Regions from separate parts of the Streptomyces sp. NPDC007084 genome, predicted to be linked through region 2. Evidence: predicted binding sites of a transcription regulator. Region 2 holds the regulator's gene; each other region holds the start of a gene.
The links. The regulator HrcA, encoded in region 2, represses chaperone genes, less so after heat shock. The targets are predictions, from matches to a motif close to TTNGCACTCNGNNNNNCNGAGTGCNAA.
Positions count from the first base shown of each region.

Region 1 (6,382 bases), on a different contig from region 2:
TCCTCCACCGGCAACCTGGCCGGCGCGGTGGGCGCCGCCGCGGCCCGCGCCGGCTTCCGCTCCTGCGTGTTCATCCCGCACGACCTGGAGCAGGGCAAGGTCGTCATGGCCGCGGTCTACGGCGGCGAGCTGGTCGGCATCGAGGGCAACTACGACGACGTGAACCGCTTCTGCTCCGAGCTGATCGGCGACCCGGCCGGCGAGGGCTGGGGCTTCGTCAACGTCAACCTGCGCCCGTACTACGCCGAGGGCTCCAAGACGCTCGCCTACGAGATCTGCGAGCAGCTCGGCTGGGAGCTGCCGGACCAGCTCGTCGTGCCGATCGCCTCCGGCTCCCAGCTCACGAAGATCGACAAGGGCCTCCAGGAGCTGATCAAGCTCGGCCTGGTCGAGGACAAGCCCTACAAGATCTTCGGGGCCCAGGCCGAGGGCTGCTCCCCGGTCTCGGTCGCCTACAAGGCCGGGCACGACGTGGTCCGGCCGCAGAAGCCCGACACCATCGCCAAGTCGCTCGCCATCGGCAACCCCGCCGACGGCCCCTACGTGCTCGACATCGCCCGGCGCACCGGCGGCGCCGTGGAGGACGTGAACGACGCGCAGATCGTCGACGCGATCAAGCTGCTCGCCCGCACCGAGGGCATCTTCGCGGAGACCGCGGGCGGGGTGACCGTCGGCGTCACCCGCAAGCTGATCGAGAGCGGTCTGCTCGACCCGTCGCTGACCACCGTCGTGCTCAACACCGGCGACGGCCTGAAGACCCTGGACGCGGTGGCCTCGGACACCGGCCTGACCGCGACCATCCGCCCGAACCTCGACTCCTTCCGAGAGGCTGGCCTCGCATCATGAGCGTCAACGTCCGCATCCCCACCATCCTGCGCACCTACACCGGGGGCGCCGCCGAGGTGACGGCCGAGGGCACCACCCTCGCCGAGGTCATCGCCGACCTGGAGAAGAACCACACGGGCATCAGCGCGCGCGTCCTGGACGACGAGGGCAAGCTGCGCCGCTTCGTGAACGTGTACGTGAACGACGACGACGTGCGCTTCGAGCAGGGCCTCCAGACCGCCACGCCGGACGGCGTGGGCGTCTCGATCATTCCGGCCGTCGCCGGAGGCTGAGCAATCCCGGGGATTGTTACCCCCGGTAATTCCGAACACGAAGAGTTCATGAAATCGCCCCCTCCGTGAGAGAAGCGGAGGGGGCAATTCCATGGGGTTGACCGGGGTAGGGTTGGGGAAGCCGCCCCGTTCTGGATGTTGGTTTCATGCCGGACGCATATGAGTCCTCGCCCGGCAGCCGACAAGAAGCAGCCAATGTACCCGGCCTATTTGAGCCGTTTATGGCATTTACGGGGCCCGACTTGCCCTGGATCATCGCGAGTTCTCCCTATACCGGTGATCAGCCATGCCCAGAATTCTCGTCCGATTGACCTGTTGCAGACGGCAGTTGGACAGATACATTCAGCCGCGGTCGACGCGTTCCGGCGCACACCCCCAACCCGTTGGGGGGTGGAGGTCTGACCCGGATCCGCGAAGTGCGGGTCTGTGCAAGGGCCAGTAATAGGGGAGTTAGGCATGGCTCAGGGCACCGTCAAGTGGTTCAACGCGGAGAAGGGGTACGGCTTCATCGCGGTCGACGGTGGTGCGGACGTCTTCGTGCACTACAGCGCGATTCAGATGGACGGCTACCGCACCCTTGAAGAGGGTCAGCGAGTGGAGTTCGAGATCTCGCAGGGCCAGAAGGGTCCGCAGGCGGACATGGTCAAACTCGCCGTCTGATCGGGCGCGAACGACCACCGACGCATTACGGGCGAGGGGCCCGCATCCCACCAGGGATGCGGGCCCCTCGTGCGTCGCCGCCCACCGTCCTTCCTCACGCGCGCGCGGGCGCGCGACCCCGTAGGAGGCCTCCGCGGGGGGCCTCTTCGCGAGCGCACCTTGCACTCGACGGGGTCGAGTGCTAATCATTGGCGTTAGCACTCTCCGAGTGAGAGTGACAGAACTTGGATCGGGCCAGCGAGGTCCGCAGGCCGGTGGGGCAAGGAACCACAGGGCATGCAGGCCGTCCGTCGCGGGCGCGGGCGCGATCCGGAGCAATCCACCCCGTCCGGGAGGACCACTTCACATGGCCAAGATCATCGCGTTCGACGAGGAGGCACGGCGCGGTCTCGAGCGCGGGATGAACCAGCTCGCCGACGCCGTCAAGGTCACCCTTGGCCCCAAGGGCCGCAACGTCGTCCTCGAGAAGAAGTGGGGCGCGCCCACGATCACCAACGATGGTGTTTCCATCGCCAAGGAGATCGAGCTCGAGGACCCGTACGAGAAGATCGGCGCCGAGCTGGTCAAGGAAGTCGCCAAGAAGACGGACGACGTCGCCGGTGACGGTACGACCACCGCGACCGTCCTGGCCCAGGCGCTCGTCCGCGAGGGCCTGCGCAACGTCGCCGCCGGCGCCAACCCGATGGCCCTCAAGCGTGGCATCGAGAAGGCCGTCGAGGCCGTCTCCGGTGCCCTCCTGGAGCAGGCCAAGGATGTCGAGACCAAGGAGCAGATCGCTTCCACGGCCTCCATCTCCGCCGCCGACACCCAGATCGGCGAGCTGATCGCCGAGGCGATGGACAAGGTCGGCAAGGAAGGCGTCATCACCGTCGAGGAGTCCCAGACCTTCGGTCTGGAGCTGGAGCTCACCGAGGGTATGCGCTTCGACAAGGGCTACATCTCGGCGTACTTCGCCACCGACATGGAGCGTATGGAGGCCGTCCTCGACGACCCGTACATCCTCATCGCGAACTCCAAGATCGCGAACGTCAAGGACCTGCTCCCGCTCCTGGAGAAGGTCATGCAGGGCGGCAAGCCGCTGCTGATCATCGCCGAGGACGTCGAGGGCGAGGCCCTGTCGACCCTGGTCGTCAACAAGATCCGTGGCACCTTCAAGTCCGTCGCCGTCAAGGCCCCGGGCTTCGGTGACCGCCGCAAGGCCATGCTCGGCGACATCGCCATCCTCACGGGCGGCGAGGTCATCTCCGAGGAGGTCGGCCTGAAGCTGGAGAACGCGGGTCTGGACCTGCTGGGCCGTGCCCGCAAGGTCGTCATCACCAAGGACGAGACCACGATCGTCGACGGCGCCGGCTCCGCCGACCAGGTCGCCGGCCGGGTCAACCAGATCCGCGCCGAGATCGAGAACTCGGACTCGGACTACGACCGCGAGAAGCTCCAGGAGCGTCTGGCGAAGCTGGCCGGCGGCGTGGCCGTCATCAAGGCCGGTGCCGCCACCGAGGTCGAGCTGAAGGAGCGCAAGCACCGCATCGAGGACGCCGTGCGCAACGCGAAGGCGGCCGTCGAGGAGGGCATCGTCGCCGGTGGTGGCGTGGCCCTGCTGCAGGCCTCCTCGGTCTTCGAGAAGCTGGAGCTGTCGGGTGACGAGGCGACCGGCGCCAACGCCGTGAAGCTCGCCCTGGAGGCCCCGCTCAAGCAGATCGCCGTCAACGGTGGTCTCGAAGGCGGCGTCATCGTCGAGAAGGTGCGCAACCTTCCCGTCGGCCACGGCCTGAACGCCGCGACCGGTGAGTACGTCGACATGATCGCCGAGGGCATCATCGACCCGGCGAAGGTCACGCGTTCCGCTCTGCAGAACGCCGCGTCCATCGCCGCGCTGTTCCTCACCACCGAGGCCGTCATCGCCGACAAGCCGGAGAAGGCCGCCGCGGCCGCTCCGGGCGGCATGCCGGGCGGTGACATGGACTTCTGATCGGCCCCGGTCGATCACCGTCCTGACGTTCCGAGGGCGGCACCTCCCGCGAGGGGGGTGCCGCCCTCGGGCGTTCCCGGAAGCGGGCGGGCCGCCGCCCCGCCGGGCGTGGCCCGGATCACAGCGGACGGTCCCCGCGCGTCGGGAATGCGGTGCCGCGCCCACCGGTTGACGCTTCCGGGCAGTCGATGCATGTGCACATACCGCATGGAATCCGGCCGCCGAGCGCTTCCCCGACCGCCCTACCGACCAGCTTCCCGAGGAGCCCCCACATGACCGCAGACGCCGCGTCCCGCGCCGCCGACATCCTCGCCCGTCCCGTGTCCCTGAACGGTCTGACCGTCCCGAACCGGATCGCGATGGCCCCGATGACCCGGCAGTTCTCGCCGGGCGGCGTACCGGGCGAGGACGTCGTCGGGTACTACGCGCGGCGCGCCGCCGCGGGCGTCGGCCTCATCGTCACCGAGGGCACCTACGTCGGCCACGACTCGGCGGGGCAGAGCGACCGCGTGCCGCGCTTCCACGGCGAGGACCAGCTCGCCGGCTGGGCCAAGGTCGCCGAGGCCGTGCACGCGGCCGGCGGCACGATCGTCCCGCAGCTCTGGCACGTCGGCATGGTCCGCAAGGCCGGTGAGCCGCCCTTCGCGGACGCCCCGGCCGTCGGCCCCTCCGGCATCGCCTCCGAGGGCGCCGAGGTCACCGGCAAGGCCATGACCCAGCAGGACCTCGACGACGTCATCGAGGCGTTCGCCAAGGCCGCCGCCGAGGCCGAGCGCATCGGCTTCGACGGTGTCGAACTGCACGGCGCGCACGGTTATCTGCTCGACCAGTTCCTCTGGGCCGGCACCAACCGCCGCACCGACGCCTACGGCGGTGACGCGGTCGCCCGCACCAAGTTCTCCGCCGAGATCGTCGCCGCCGTCCGCGCGGCCGTCTCGCCCGAGTTCCCCGTCCTCTTCCGCTACTCCCAGTGGAAGCAGCAGGCCTACGACGCCCGTCTCGCCGAGACGCCGGAGGAGCTGGAGGCGATCCTCGCGCCGCTCGCCGCCGCCGGGGTGGACGCCTTCCACGCCTCCACGCGCCGCTACTGGGTCCCCGAGTTCGACGGTTCCGACCTCAACCTCGCGGGCTGGACCAAGAAGATCACCGGCAAGCCCGCCATCAGCGTCGGCTCGGTGGGCCTCGACGGGGAGTTCCTCAAGGCGTTCCAGGGCGAGGGCTCGTCGGTGCGGGGTATCGACGACCTCCTCGACCGGCTGGAGCGCGACGAGTTCGACCTCGTCGCGATCGGCCGCGCACTGCTCCAGGACCCGGAGTGGGCCGCGAAGGTCCTGGCGGGCCGCTTCGACGAGCTGAAGCCGTATGACGCGGCGGCGCTGCGTACGCTGAGCTGACCGGGCGTGCGGCGAGGGGCGGTGCCCGCATGACGCGGGCCCGCCCCTCGATGTCGTCCCGCGCCGGTCAGCTGTCGCCGCCGACGTGCCCGACGAACGCGGCCCACGCGGAGGCGCCGAAGGCGATAACGGGGCCGAGCTTCTTGGAGTCCCGCACGGGGACGAGGGTGGGGTCGCCGTCGGCAACTTCCAGGCAGTCGCCGCCATCACCGGCGCTGTAGGTCGACTTGCGCCAGCGAGCGACCTCCAGGCAGTTGCCGCCGTCGCCGCCGCTGTAGCTGGACTTGTACCAAGCTGCGGCGTTCAGATCATGCTCGTGGGCGTTGTTCTCCATGCTCGTAATCCTCCGCCACGGATTCGATCAGAGCCAGCGAATCCTGGAGGGAAAGCGCCGAAGCCTGGAGGAGGTTGAACGTGAGGGCATGGCGGGCGACAGTTGCCGGGTCGTCCAGCAGCTTGCCCATGTTCGGCCCATCCACGAAGGACAGCGGCGGCGCGTCCTCGAACTCCATGAGTTTCAGGGAGCCGTGCATCGACGCGTGAGCCCCGGCCCTGAACGGCAGTACTTGCACGATGATCCGGTGCACCCGTGCCAGGGCTGCCAGGTGTTGGAGAGCCTTCGCCATCACCAGGCCCCCACCCACCCTGCGCCGGAGGACAGCCTCGTCCAGAACCGTCCACAACAGCGGAGTTGTTGGATCGTCAATCAGACGTGCTCGCTCCAGTCGAGCGGCCACCAGCGAGGCGATCTCGGTGTCGGGCGCTGTAGGCGCGTACGCGCGGAAGACCGCCTCGGCGTATTGCTCGGTCTGCAACAGCCCCGGAATCAGGAGCGTTGAGTACTCCCTGATCCCCGATGCGATCGCCTCCGCCTCCGCCGCCTCCGCGAAGTGGTCCGGGTACTTGGACCTGGCCAGCGCCCGGCAGTTGCGCTCGAAGAACCCGTCCGTTTTGAGGATCTGGTCTATCTGGACCGCGTATTCGAGGTGCAGCCTGCGCGTCCCGGCCTCCAGCTGGCCGATGAACGAACCGCTCACGAAAAGGGGCTCGCCCAGCTCGGTCTGGGAGAGCCCCGCCTTCTCGCGGGCGTGCCGCAACTCCGCTCCGATCATCGCGCGGGGTGAGGAGGAGGGGTCGAGGTCCTTCGGGCCGGGCATGGCAACTCCCTGTCACACAGGCACGGTTGTTGAGACGCCGTCTCTGGCCAGGTTAGAGCCCTGACGGCCACGCTGGGTGGTGAA
Region 1 covers NZ_JBEYFY010000008.1:198,491-204,872, forward strand. The annotation lists gene thrC (threonine synthase) at 1-846, shown strand, start outside; gene AB0912_RS10625 (MoaD/ThiS family protein) at 843-1,118, shown strand; gene AB0912_RS10630 (cold-shock protein) at 1,575-1,778, shown strand; gene groL (chaperonin GroEL) at 2,125-3,747, shown strand; gene AB0912_RS10640 (NADH:flavin oxidoreductase) at 4,020-5,141, shown strand; gene AB0912_RS10645 (DUF397 domain-containing protein) at 5,209-5,475, opposite strand; gene AB0912_RS10650 (helix-turn-helix transcriptional regulator) at 5,450-6,298, opposite strand.
Region 1: a site for HrcA is predicted at 1,937-1,963, ahead of groL (chaperonin GroEL). Genes of this name have one in related genera too.

Region 2 (6,382 bases):
ATGCCGTCGGCGGTCTTGTACCCGGCGGCGAGGAAGCCGAGCCCGCCGGCCTCGGACACGGCGGCCGCGAGCTGGGGGACGGAGACGCCGCCCGCCATGGGGGCCTGCACGATCGGGTGAGGGAGGAGATCGGTCAGCGCGGAGGACATGACGGCATGTTGTCACGTCCTCCGTACAAGTCCGAATCCGGCCGTCCGCCGGTTCAGGGACCGCGCGGCGGGCCGGCACGGGGTGGCGGGCCACCCCGTGCCGCGCTTGGCTCAGCGGCCGTTGAAGGCGTCCTTCAGCCGGGAGAAGAGGCCCTGCTGACCGGGCTGGAACTGGCCGGTGGGCCGCTCCTCGCCGCGCAACTGGGCCAGCTCGCGCACCAGCCGCTCCTGCTCGGGGTCGAGCTTGGTCGGCGTGGTCACCTCGACGTGCACGATGAGGTCGCCGCGCCCGCCGCCGCGCAGATGCGTGACGCCCCGGCCGTGCAGCGGGATCGACTGGCCGGACTGGGTGCCCGGGCGGATGTCGACCTCCTCCATGCCGTCGAGGGTCTCCAGCGGCACCTTGGTGCCGAGGGCCGCGGCGGTCATCGGGATGGTGACCGTGCAGTGCAGGTCGTCGCCGCGGCGCTGGAAGGTGGAGTGCGGCAGCTCGTGGATCTCGACGTACAGGTCGCCGGCGGGGCCGCCGCCGGGGCCGACCTCGCCCTCGCCCGCGAGCTGGATGCGCGTGCCGTTGTCCACACCGGCCGGGATCTTGACCGTGAGGGTGCGGCGGGAGCGGACCCGGCCGTCGCCCGCGCACTCGGGGCACGGGGTGGGGACGACGGTGCCGAAGCCCTGGCACTGCGGGCAGGGCCGCGAGGTCATGACCTGGCCGAGGAAGGACCGCGTCACCTGGGACACCTCGCCGCGGCCGCGGCACATGTCACAGGTCTGCGCTGAGGTGCCGGGGGCGGCGCCCTCGCCGTTGCAGGTGGCGCAGACGACGGCCGTGTCGACCTGGATGTCCTTCGTGGTGCCGAAGGCCGCCTCGTCCAGCTCGATCTCCAGCCGGATCATGGCGTCCTGGCCGCGGCGGGTGCGCGAGCGCGGTCCGCGCTGCGACGCCGTGCCGAAGAACGCGTCCATGATGTCCGAGAAGTTCCCGAAGCCGCCCGCGCCGAAGCCGCCGGCCCCTCCGCCGCCCTGCTGGGACAGCGGGTCGCCGCCGAGGTCGTAGACCTGCTTCTTCTGCGGGTCCGACAGCACCTCGTAGGCGGCGTTGATCTCCTTGAAGCGCTCCTGCGTCTTCGGATCGGGATTGACGTCCGGGTGCAGCTCGCGCGCGAGCCTCCGGAACGCCTTCTTGATCTCGTCCTGGGACGCGTCGCGGCGCACGCCGAGTACGGCGTAGTAGTCCGTGGCCACTTACGACTCCGCCAGGATCTGTCCGACGTACCGTGCCACCGCTCGTACCGCTCCCATCGTTCCCGGGTAATCCATGCGGGTCGGGCCGACCACGCCGAGTTTGGCTACTGCCTCGCCGCCCGAACCGTAACCGACGGAGACCACGGACGTGGAGTTGAGTCCCTCATACGCGTTCTCGTGACCGATTCGCACGGTCATGCTCGAATCCCCGGCCTCCCCGAGCAGCTTGAGGAGCACGACCTGCTCCTCCAGCGCTTCGAGCACCGGCCGGATGGTGAGAGGGAAGTCATGTCCGAAACGGGTGAGATTGGCGGTCCCGCCGATCATCAGCCGCTCCTCGGTCTCCTCGACAAGCGTCTCCAGCAGGGTGGAGAGCACGGTCGAGACCGTACCCCGGTCCTCCGCCTCGAAGGCGTCCGGGAGGTCCTGCACGAGCTGCGGGACGTCCGCGAAGGGGCGGCCCGCGACCCGGCTGTTGAGCCGGGCCCGCAGATCGGCGAGCGATGCCTCACCGAACGGCGCGGGGCAGTTGATCATGCGTTGCTCGACCCGGCCGGTGTCCGTGATCAGCACGAGCATCACGCGCGCGGGGGCGAGTGACAGCAGCTCCACATGCCGCACGGTCGAGCGGGTCAGCGAGGGGTACTGCACGACGGCGACCTGCCGGGTGAGCTGCGCGAGCAGCCGCACGGTCCGGCCCACGACGTCGTCCAGGTCGACGGCGCCGTCCAGGAAGTTCTGGATGGCGCGGCGCTCGGGCGCGGTCATCGGCTTGACGCCCGCGAGCTTGTCGACGAAGAGCCGGTATCCCTTGTCGGTCGGGATGCGCCCGGCGCTGGTGTGCGGCTGGGCGATGTAGCCCTCGTCCTCCAGGACCGCCATGTCGTTGCGGACGGTCGCCGGCGAGACGCCGAGCCGGTGCCGCTCGGTGAGCGCCTTGGAGCCGACCGGCTCCTCGGTGCCCACGTAGTCCTGGACGATGGCACGGAGCACCTCAAGCCTGCGTTCACTGAGCATCGCGCACACCTCCAGAAGTCGGCTCCGTGGTCTTCGTGGCCTTCGTGGCTTTTCGCCTGGCACTCAACGCGCCCGAGTGCCAGCGTTCCCCGGGTCAGTGTACGGCGGTGAGGCACGGCCCCGGCAAGGGCGGGGCCCGCGATGTCGTGTGCGACACGCGGTGACGGTTAGCGTCGCCGTATGAGGGTGACTTGGGAAGAGCCGGGGTGGGAGCGGGTCGCGCCCGGGATCGGCCGGCGGCGGCTGCCGGGCTGGGACTGCACCGTCGGGCTGGTCGTCGGCGCGAGCGCGGCGCTGCTGGTCGACGCGGGCTCGCACCTGGCGGAGGGGGCGGCGCTGCGTGCCGGGGCGGGGCGGCTGCTCGGGCCGGGACGGCGGGTGACGCACCTCGCACTCACCCACCCGCATTTCGACCATGTCTTCGGCGCCGCCGCGTTCGCGGGGGCGGAGGTGTTCGGCGCGGCCGGGCTGGACGCGGCGCTCGCGGACGGGCGCGAGGAGCTGCGCGCGGACGCGGTGCGCAACGGTCTCGGCGCGGACGCGGCGGCCGAGGCGGCGGACCGGCTCGTGCGGCCCGGGCACCTCGTGCCGCCCGGGGGCGAGGTGGGCCTCGACCTGGGCGGCGGGGTGCGCGCGGTGCTGGCGAACGTGGGGCCCGGCCACACGGCCCACGATCTGGCGGTGCTGGTCCCGGGCGCGCCCGGGTCCGAGGGGGCAGAGGGGCCCGCGACGGTGTTCTGCGGCGATCTGGTGGAGGAGTCGGGCGAGCCCCAGGCGGGCCCCGACGCCGTGCCGTCCCGCTGGCCGGCCGCCCTCGACCGGCTGCTGGCGCTCGGCGGGCAGGACGCTGTGTACGTGCCCGGCCACGGAGCGCTGGTGGACGCGGCGTTCGTCCGGTCGCAGCGGGACGCGCTGGCCGCGCGTTTCGGCGTGTCGCGGTGAGCCCCGGCGGGCTTCTCCTATCGTCATGCGAATGCGCCAGTACTCTCCGGATCTGACCCCGCCGTGGAAGAAGCCCAAGCCCGTGCCCGAGGTCCCGGCGGACCCCGGTCTGGTGGTCGAGGAGCCAGGGACGGGTTTCTGCGGCGCGGTGATCGGCTGCGAGGCGGGCACGGTCACCCTGGAGGACCGCTTCGGCAAGCACCGGGTGTTCCCGATGGAGCCGCGCGGCTTCCTGCTGGAGGGCAGGGTGGTGACCCTGGTCCGCCCGACGGCGGCGGCGCCGGTACGTCCGAGCCGTACCGCGTCCGGCTCGGTGGCGGTGCCCGGCGCGCGTGCCCGGGTCGCGCGGGCCGGCCGTATCTATGTGGAGGGCCGGCACGACGCCGAGCTGGTCGAGCGGGTCTGGGGTGACGACCTGCGCGTCGAGGGGGTCGTCGTGGAGTACCTGGAGGGCGTGGACGACCTGCCCGCCATCGTCGAGGAGTTCGCGCCGGGCCCGGACGCCCGGCTCGGTGTGCTCGTCGACCACCTGGTGCCGGGCTCGAAGGAGTCCCGGATCGCGGCGGCGGTGACGAGCGAACACGCCCTGGTGCTCGGCCATCCCTACATCGACATCTGGGAGGCCGTGAAGCCGTCCTCGGTGGGCATCCCCGGCTGGCCCCGGGTCCCGCGCGGCCAGGACTGGAAGACGGGCGTGTGCCGGGCGCTGGGCTGGCCGGACAACACCGGCGCCGCCTGGCAGCACATCCTGTCCCGCGTCCGCTCCTACAAGGACCTTCAGCCCGAACTCCTGGGCCGGGTCGAGGAACTGATCGATTTCGTGACCGCCCCGGAGTAGCCCGGCCGGCCGGTCGGCCGGTCGGCCGGGGCCGGGCGCGGGGGTCAGTCGACCAGGTCCCGGACGACCGCGTCCGCGAGGAGCCGCCCGCGCAGGGTCAGGACGGCTCTTCCCTCGGCGTACGGCTCCGGGGCGAGGAGGCCGTCGGACAGGGCGCGGCGGGAAGCGGCGAGGCCGTCGGGGCGGAGCAGGGAGAGCGGGCAGCCCTCGCGCAGCCGCAGTTCGAGCAGGACGCGCTCGACGCGGCGGTCCTCGTCGGAGAGCAGTTCACGTCCGGCGCCCGGGGTGCGGCCGGAGGCCAGCGCCGCCGCGTACGCCCCGGGGTGCTTCACGTTCCACCAGCGCACCCCGCCGACGTGACTGTGGGCGCCGGGTCCGGCGCCCCACCAGTCGGCGCCGCGCCAGTACAGCTCGTTGTGCAGACAGCGGGCCGCCTCGGAGGTGGCCCAGTTCGACACCTCGTACCAGTCGAAGCCCGCCTTGGCCATCACCTCGTCGGCGATCAGGTAGCGGTCGGCGTGCACGTCGTCGTCGGTCATCGGGACCTCGCCGCGGCGGATCCGGCGGGCGAGCTGGGTCCCCTCCTCGACGATGAGCGCGTAGGCGGAGACATGGTCGGGGCCGGCGCCTAGGGCGGCTTCCAGGGAGGCCCGCCAGTCGTCGTCCGACTCCCCCGGGGTGCCGTAGATCAGGTCGAGGTTCACATGCTCGAAGCCGGCGGCGCGGGCCTCGGCGACACAGGCCTCGGGGCGGCCGGGGGTGTGCGTGCGGTCCAGCACCTTCAGCACGTGCTGCCGGGCGCTCTGCATGCCGAAGGAGACACGGTTGAAGCCGCCGGCGCGGAGCGTCGCGAGGTAGCCGGGGTCCACCGACTCCGGGTTCGCCTCCGTGGTGATCTCCGCGTCGTCCGCGAGCCCGAACTCGTCACGGACCGCTCCCAGCATCCGTACGAGATCGTCGGCGGCCAGCAGCGTGGGGGTGCCGCCGCCGACGAAGACCGTGCGGACGGGGCGCGGGTCGTCGCCGAGGACCTTGCGGGCGAGGCGGATCTCGTCGATCAGGGTGTCCGCGTAGTTGTCCCGGGAGGCGAGCACGCCGCCGGTGCCGCGCAGCTCGGTCGCCGTGTAGGTGTTGAAGTCGCAGTAGCCGCAGCGGGTCGCGCAGTACGGGACGTGCAGATAGAACCCGAGGGGGCGCTCGGCGGACCCGGCCAGGGCGTGCGCGGGCAGCGCCCCGTCGTCGGGGACGGGCTCGCCGTCGGGGAGTGCGGAAGGCATGCGTTCCATTGTCCAGCACCGGCGGAGTCCGCGTTCCCGGCCTGTGGACAACCGGGTTTCTTCGGGCCGTCGGGGTCCCGCGCGCCGTCGGGGTCCCGCGGGCCGTCGGGGTCCCGCGGGCCGTCGGGGTCCCGCGGGCCGTCGGGTTCCTGTGGACAACCGGGTGGCGTCCGCCGGAGGGCGGCGCGGTTGGCGCCGGGGGGCGGCTACTCGGCCTGGAGCACCAGCAGCGCCATGTCGTCCTCCGGCGGCCGGGCCCCGAACTCGTGGACGAGTCTGCGGATGCGTTCCGCGACCAGCTCGGCGTTCAGCCCCGTACAGCCGGCGAGGGCCTGGGCGAGACCGTCCTCGTCGTCGAACTGCCGGCTCCCGTCGCGCCGCTCCGTCACCCCGTCCGTGACGCACAGCAGGGTGTCGCCGGGGTGCAGGTCGAAGGACTCGGAGGTGTAGCCGGGGTCCTCGAAGACCCCGAGCAGGGTCTGCGGCCGGGCCGTCTCCCGTACCGCGCCGTCGGGGGCCAGCAGCAGCGGCAGCGGGTGCCCGGCCGAGGCGAGGGTGCAGCGGACGCCGCCCTCGAACGGCACCAGCTCGCCGTACAGCATGGAGAGGAAGCGGTTCTGCGGGCCGAGGTCGGTGCCGAGGCCGGGCCCGCCGGCCGCCACGAGGGCGCGGGCCGCCGCGTCGGCGGCCTCGGTGGCGTCGTCGAGGAGGAGCTGGTTGAGCCGGTCGAGGACGTCCGCGACGTCGTAGCCCTCGCGGGCGAGCAGCCGCAGCCAGGGCCGCGCGAGGCCGATCACGACGGCCGCCTCGGGCCCCTTGCCCTGGACGTCGCCGACGGCGAAGCACCAGCGGCCGTCCCCGGCCGGGAACACGTCGTAGAAGTCGCCGCTGGGGCCGCCTTTGTCGAGCGG
Region 2 covers NZ_JBEYFY010000034.1:43,038-49,419, reverse strand. The annotation lists gene AB0912_RS24500 (nitronate monooxygenase) at 1-149, opposite strand, end outside; gene dnaJ (molecular chaperone DnaJ) at 261-1,397, opposite strand; gene hrcA (heat-inducible transcriptional repressor HrcA) at 1,398-2,414, opposite strand; gene AB0912_RS24485 (MBL fold metallo-hydrolase) at 2,595-3,356, shown strand; gene AB0912_RS24480 (DUF3097 domain-containing protein) at 3,388-4,194, shown strand; gene hemW (radical SAM family heme chaperone HemW) at 4,239-5,480, opposite strand; gene AB0912_RS24470 (SpoIIE family protein phosphatase) at 5,678-6,382, opposite strand, start outside.

Region 3 (6,382 bases), on a different contig from region 2:
CCGCGTCGAGATCGTGCACCGGCCCGCCCACGAGGTGACCGTCGCGGTCCAGTTCCGCGCGGTCACCATCCAGCGCGACCTGCTGCCGGGCCTGCTGGCGGCCGGGGACGCGCTGCATCCGGAGGCGCGGGCGACCGCGGAGAAGTACGTGGCCCGGTACGGCGGATGAGGCGGGTCCCGGGCCGCCTGGCCCGGGGCGCGGGGGGAGCCGGGGAGCGGGGGCGGGCGTCGGGCGGCACCGGGCGCGGGGCGGCCGGGCGGATCACTAACCTTGCGCCATGACAACGGCTCTGATTACGGGATCGACCGCGGGGATCGGTGCCGCCTTCGCGCGGCGGCTGGCGGCGGACGGGCACAACCTGGTGCTGGTGGCGCGGGACACGCAGCGGCTGCGTGAGCAGGCCACCGAACTGCACGACCGGCACGGCATCGAGGCGGAGGTGCTGACCGCCGACCTGGCGACGGACCAGGGCATCGAGGCGGTCGCCGCCCGCCTCTCGGACCGCAGGAGCCCGGTCGACCTGCTGGTCAACAACGCGGGCTTCGGCAACAAGGGCCAGTACCTCGACGTGTCGATGGCCGACGAGCTGACGATGCTCAAGGTGCACTGCGAGGCGGTGCTGCGGCTGACCTCGGCGGCGGCCGGGGCCATGCGGGAGCGCGGCCGGGGCGGCATCGTGAACGTCGCGTCGGTGGCCGCGTTCGTGCCGCGGGGGACGTACGGGGCGTCGAAGGCGTGGGTCGTGCAGTTCACCCAGGGCGCGGCGCGGGACCTCGCGGGCAGCGGCGTACGGCTGATGGCGCTGGCCCCCGGTTTCGTGCGGACCGAGTTCCACGAGCGGGCCGGGATGGGCACCGACAACATCCCGAACTGGATGTGGCTCGACGCGGACAAGCTGGTCACGGCGGCCCTGGCCGACCTGGCACGCGGCCGGACCCTGTCGATCCCGGACGCCCGCTACAAGGTGCTGATGGGCGTGGTGAAGGTGACCCCGCGCGCGCTGCTGGGCGGCATCACGTCGAAGACGGGACGCAAGTACGGTCCCCGGTAAGGGGGTTGAGGACGTGAGTCGGGCTTCGTTACGCGAGAGGGCCGGAAAAGGTCGGGCACGCGCGAACTTCATCCGCGCGGATTCGCTCCTCCCTGACGACCGCTCGTCGACGAAGCACTACCAGTGGTGGACGGCGCTTCGGCAGGACCGCGGGCTCAGGGGGACCCCCTGGGCCCGCACGCTTCTTTGGGGGAAGCCATCAGCACGTCAGACATCATCTCCGCCGTCGGAGTCGACCTCTCCTACGGCGACCGGCCCGCCGTACGCGACGCCCATCTTTCGGTCGCGCCGGGGGAGGTCGTGGCCATCACGGGGCAGAGCGGCTCCGGGAAGTCCTCGCTGCTCTACTGCCTCGCCGGGGTTTTGCCGGCCGCGCGCGGCCAGGTGCGCTTCAAGGGGCGGTCGATCGGTGACCTCTCCGACGACGAGATCAGCACCCTGCGCCGGACCCGTTTCGGGTTCGTCTTCCAGTACGGCGAACTGCTGCCGGAGCTGACCATCGAGGAGAACACCGCTCTGCCGCTGCGCCTGAGCGGACAGCGCAAACGGCCCGCCCTCGCCAGAGCGGGCGAAGTGCTGGAGCGGCTCGGCCTCGGCGAGCTGCGTGAGCGCCGGCCGTCGCAGGTCTCCGGCGGGCAGAGTCAGCGCGCGGCGGTGGCACGCGCCCTGGTCCACCGGCCCGCGGTCGTGTTCGCGGACGAGCCGACGGGCTCCCTGGACACCGCCAACGCCTCCGCCGTACTGGCGGAGTTCCTCGGGCTGGCCCGCTCGCAGGGCACCGCCGTCATCCTGGTGACGCACGATCAGCGGGTGGCCGCCCGGGCCGACACCCGTTACACGATGGCGGACGGGGCGCTCACGCCACGGGGTGCGGCGTGAGCGAGTTCCTGCTCGGTCCGCGACCGCTCCTCGGCGCCGGGCGAGGCAACCGCGCCGCTTCCTCCTGATGGCCTGATGGCGGCCGGCGGCTCCATCGGCTTCCGCCGGTCCGGCCCTCGTCCGCACGGTTCCGGCGATCCCGCGTGCCCACGACGGCCGGGCCGCGGCACGTCAGGTGGGGCGGCCCCGGTGCCGGCCGTCATGGAAGACGACTGGGCCCCGCCGTCGTGACGGCGGGGCCCAGTTCATCACTGCTTACGGCTTACTGCTCACCCGTTCTGACGGCGTGCGTCAGTGGGAGTGGCCGTGGCTGTGGCCGTGGCCGGCGTCGGCCTCTTCCTCGGCCGGCTTCTCGACGACGAGGGTCTCGGTCGTGAGGAGCAGGGAGGCGATGGAGGCGGCGTTCTCCAGGGCGGAGCGGGTGACCTTGACCGGGTCGATGACGCCGGCCTTGACCAGGTCGCCGTACTCGCCGGTGGCGGCGTTGAAGCCCTGGCCCTTGTCCAGCTCGGCGACCTTGGAGGTGATGACGTAGCCCTCCAGGCCGGCGTTCTCGGCGATCCAGCGCAGCGGCTCGACGGCGGCCTTGCGGACGACCGCGACACCGGTGGCCTCGTCGCCGGTCTTGCCGAGGTTGCCCTCCAGGACCTTCACGGCGTGGACGAGCGCGGAGCCACCACCGGAGACGATGCCCTCCTCGACCGCGGCGCGGGTCGCGGAGATGGCGTCCTCCAGACGGTGCTTCTTCTCCTTCAGCTCCACCTCGGTGGCGGCGCCGACCTTGATCACGCACACGCCGCCGGCCAGCTTCGCGAGGCGCTCCTGGAGCTTCTCGCGGTCCCAGTCGGAGTCGGTGTTCTCGATCTCGGCCTTGATCTGGTTGACGCGGCCGGCGACCTCGTCGGAGCTGCCGCCACCATCGACGATGGTGGTGTCGTCCTTGGTGACGGTCACGCGGCGGGCGGTGCCGAGCACGTCCAGGCCGACCTGGTCGAGCTTGAGGCCGACCTCCTCGGCGATGACCTGACCACCGGTGAGGGTGGCGATGTCGCCGAGCATGGCCTTGCGGCGGTCACCGAAGCCGGGGGCCTTCACGGCGACGGCGTTGAACGTGCCGCGGATCTTGTTCACGACCAGGGTCGACAGGGCCTCGCCCTCGACGTCCTCGGCGATGATCAGCAGCGGCTTGGAGGCGTTGGCCTGGATGACCTTCTCCAACAGCGGCAGCAGGTCCTGGATGGAGCTGATCTTGCCCTGGTGGATGAGGATGTACGGGTCGTCGAGGACGGCCTCCATACGCTCCTGGTCGGAGACCATGTAGGGCGAGAGGTAGCCCTTGTCGAAGGCCATGCCCTCGGTGAAGTCCAGCTCCAGACCGAAGGTGTTGGACTCCTCGACGGTGATGACACCGTCCTTGCCGACCTTGTCCATCGCCTCGGCGATCAGCTCGCCGACCTGCGGGTCCTGGGCGGACAGACCGGCGACGGCCGCGATGTCCGACTTCTCGTCGATCGGGCGCGCGGTGGCGAGCAGCTCGTCGGAGACCGCCTTGACGGCCGCGTCGATGCCCTTCTTCAGCAGCGCCGGGGAGGCACCCGCGGCGACGTTCTTGAGGCCCTCGCGCACGAGCGCCTGGGCGAGCACGGTGGCGGTGGTCGTACCGTCACCCGCGATGTCGTTGGTCTTGGTCGCCACCTCCTTCACGAGCTGCGCGCCGAGGTTCTCGTACGGGTCCTCGACCTCGACCTCGCGGGCGATGGTCACGCCGTCGTTGGTGATGGTGGGAGCGCCGAACTTCTTGTCGATGACGACGTTGCGGCCCTTGGGGCCGATCGTCACCTTCACCGTGTCGGCAAGCTTGTTGACGCCGCGCTCAAGGGCGCGACGGGCGTCCTCGTCGAACTTCAGGATCTTCGCCATGGGAGCGGTTCAGCCCTCTCGGAAAACTTGGGAGAAACGAACGGCGCCCCCAGCGCCCGGTTCATCAGAAATAGCGGGGGCCAGGGGCGCAGTTCACTGCAATGCTGGGTGTCGGGTGGTCCGGGGGAAGCCCCCGCACGCCCTCGCCCGGTGAATTACTTCTCGATGATCGCGAGCACGTCGCGAGCCGAGAGGACGAGGTACTCCTCGCCGTTGTACTTCACCTCGGTACCGCCGTACTTGCTGTAGAGCACGACGTCGCCGACGGTGACGTCGAGCGGAAGACGGTTACCGTCCTCGAAGCGGCCCGGGCCCACGGCAAGGACGACGCCCTCCTGGGGCTTCTCCTTCGCGGTGTCCGGGATGACCAGGCCAGAGGCCGTGGTCTGCTCGGCGTCGAGCGGCTGGACCACAATGCGGTCCTCGAGCGGCTTGATGGCAACCTTGGAGCTGGCGGTCGTCACGATCCGACCTCCCCCTTCGGAGATCTCACGGGGTTAACTGTCTGAGGTGGCGACCAGGTCGATCCGTCGTCGCGGGTGCCGGATCTGCCCGTCGCTGTTGGCACTCTCCAGTGGGGAGTGCCAGGCCTGAGACTATGACTGTGATTAGCACTCGGTCAAGCGGAGTGCCAAAGCCGGCGGTCGTGGCGTGGCGCGAAGGGCCCGAGAGGGCGACCGGGCGGGCCTCTCCGAGCCCGGGAGGGCGACCCGGCGGGCCTCTCCGAGCCCGGGAGGGCGACCGGGCGGGCCTCTCCGACAGGGTTCGCCGGCTCCTCGGTCCGCCGGGAGCTACAGGTAGTTCTCCAGCCGGGCGGGGGTGAAGCCCTCGGCCTGGACGCGGCGGAGCAGCCGGAGCGTGGCGTCGGTGAGGTCGGGCTCGTCGAAGCCGGCGAGGATGTCGCCCGGCCGGAGCGGCTGCGTGGCGTCGGGGGTCCGGCCGAGGACGACGGCGCTGACCCCGCAGTGGGCGGCGGCCCGCAGGGTGGTCGCGTCGTAGCGGCCGTAGGGCGGTCGCAGCAGCCGGGGCCGGACGCCGAAGCGCTGCCGGAGCTTCTCCTGCTGGCCGCAGATCTCGGCGCGCTGGCCGGCGTAGGGCAGGCCGCGCAGCGAGGCGCGGTCGAGGGTGTGGTTCTGGACGCTCGCGCCGACCGCGCGCAGCCGGGCGAAGTGCGCGTAACCCGGCCCGACGACCGTGTCCGTGAGGAACATGCTGACGGGCAGCCGCAGTTCACGGACCATGTCGACGAACCGGGGATCGCGTTCGGCTCCGTCGTCGTACGTCAGGAAGACGACCTTGTCGCGGGTGCGGACGTGGTCCACGACGGGCGGCAGGCCCGGGCCCCCGGTGCGGGCAGCGGGCCGGGCGGGCGCGTGCGGCGCCGGGGCGAGCGGGGCGGCCAGGCCCCAGCGGCGGTACGCCGTCTCCTGCGGGCGCACCCGCTGTGCCGCCTTCTTGCCCAGCCGCTCGATCGGGTCCACGGACTGCGCGCAGCCGGTCAGCAGCAGCGCCGCGAGCAGTCCGGCGACCGTCACCCGCAGCCTCACAGGTAGTCCTCCAGGCGCGCGACCGCGTAGCCCTCGGCGGTGACCCGCTGGAGGAAGCGGCGGACCAGGTCGGGCATGGTGCCCTTCCACTCCTTGGGGCCGCGGAAGTGGGTGAGGACGATGTCACCGGGGTGCAGGTCCTGGTCCTCCTCGCGGTACTCCCAGTGGTCGACGAAGACCTCCTCGTCCCAGATGGGCGCGTACTTGACGCCACAGGACTTGGCGGCGCGCAGGGTGTCCTGGTTGTAGTTGCCGTACGGCGGCCGGAAGAGCGTCGGGCGCTTGCCGAACTGCTTCTTCATCACCTCCTGCATGCCGCAGATCTCCTGCTTCTGCCGCGCGTAGGAGAGGCCGGGCAGGTAGGGGTGGTGCAGCGTGTGGTTGTTCAGGGTGATGCCGTTGTCGCGCATCTTGCGGAAGTAGCCGTAGTCGTCCTTGATCAGGTAGTCGCTGAGGAAGACGGTGTACGGGATCTTCAGGTCGCTCATCATGCGCAGGAACCTGGGGTCCTTCTCCTCGCCGTCGTCGATGGTGAGGAAGACGACCTTGTCCTTGGTGGGGACGGTCGTGAAGACCGGCGGCAGCCCCAGTTCCTTCTGGCCGTCGACCTCGAACCCCTTGCGGGCCTCGACGACCGGCTTCTTCGCGGGCGGCGCCGGGGGCATGAGGGGCGGGGCGGCGAGGCCCCAGCGCTTGGCGACGGCGGCGCGGGCGGCCTGCGCCTTGCGGAGCCGGCTCGCGTACGCGTCGAGGGCGCGGGCGGGCGGCGCCTGGAGCCCCGCGGCCGGCTGACCGGCGGCCGGACGGCTGCCGCCGGAGCCGGTGCCCGAGGAGCCGGTGCCGGAGGAGCCGGTGCCTGAGGGGCCGGAGGCGCAGCCGGAGACCAGGGCGGCGAGGGCCAGCGCGCCGATCCCGCAGCGCACAACCACCCGATTCGCGCCGTTCTTATCGTTTTGTCGTACGGGTCGCATGGGCCCGGATCTT
Region 3 covers NZ_JBEYFY010000049.1:18,932-25,313, reverse strand. The annotation lists gene AB0912_RS28225 (MOSC domain-containing protein) at 1-169, shown strand, start outside; gene AB0912_RS28220 (SDR family oxidoreductase) at 279-1,052, shown strand; gene AB0912_RS28215 (ABC transporter ATP-binding protein) at 1,239-1,931, shown strand; gene groL (chaperonin GroEL) at 2,223-3,851, opposite strand; gene groES (co-chaperone GroES) at 4,007-4,315, opposite strand; gene AB0912_RS28200 (polysaccharide deacetylase family protein) at 4,643-5,398, opposite strand; gene AB0912_RS28195 (polysaccharide deacetylase family protein) at 5,395-6,369, opposite strand.
Region 3: a site for HrcA is predicted at 4,460-4,486, ahead of groES (co-chaperone GroES). Genes of this name have one in related genera too.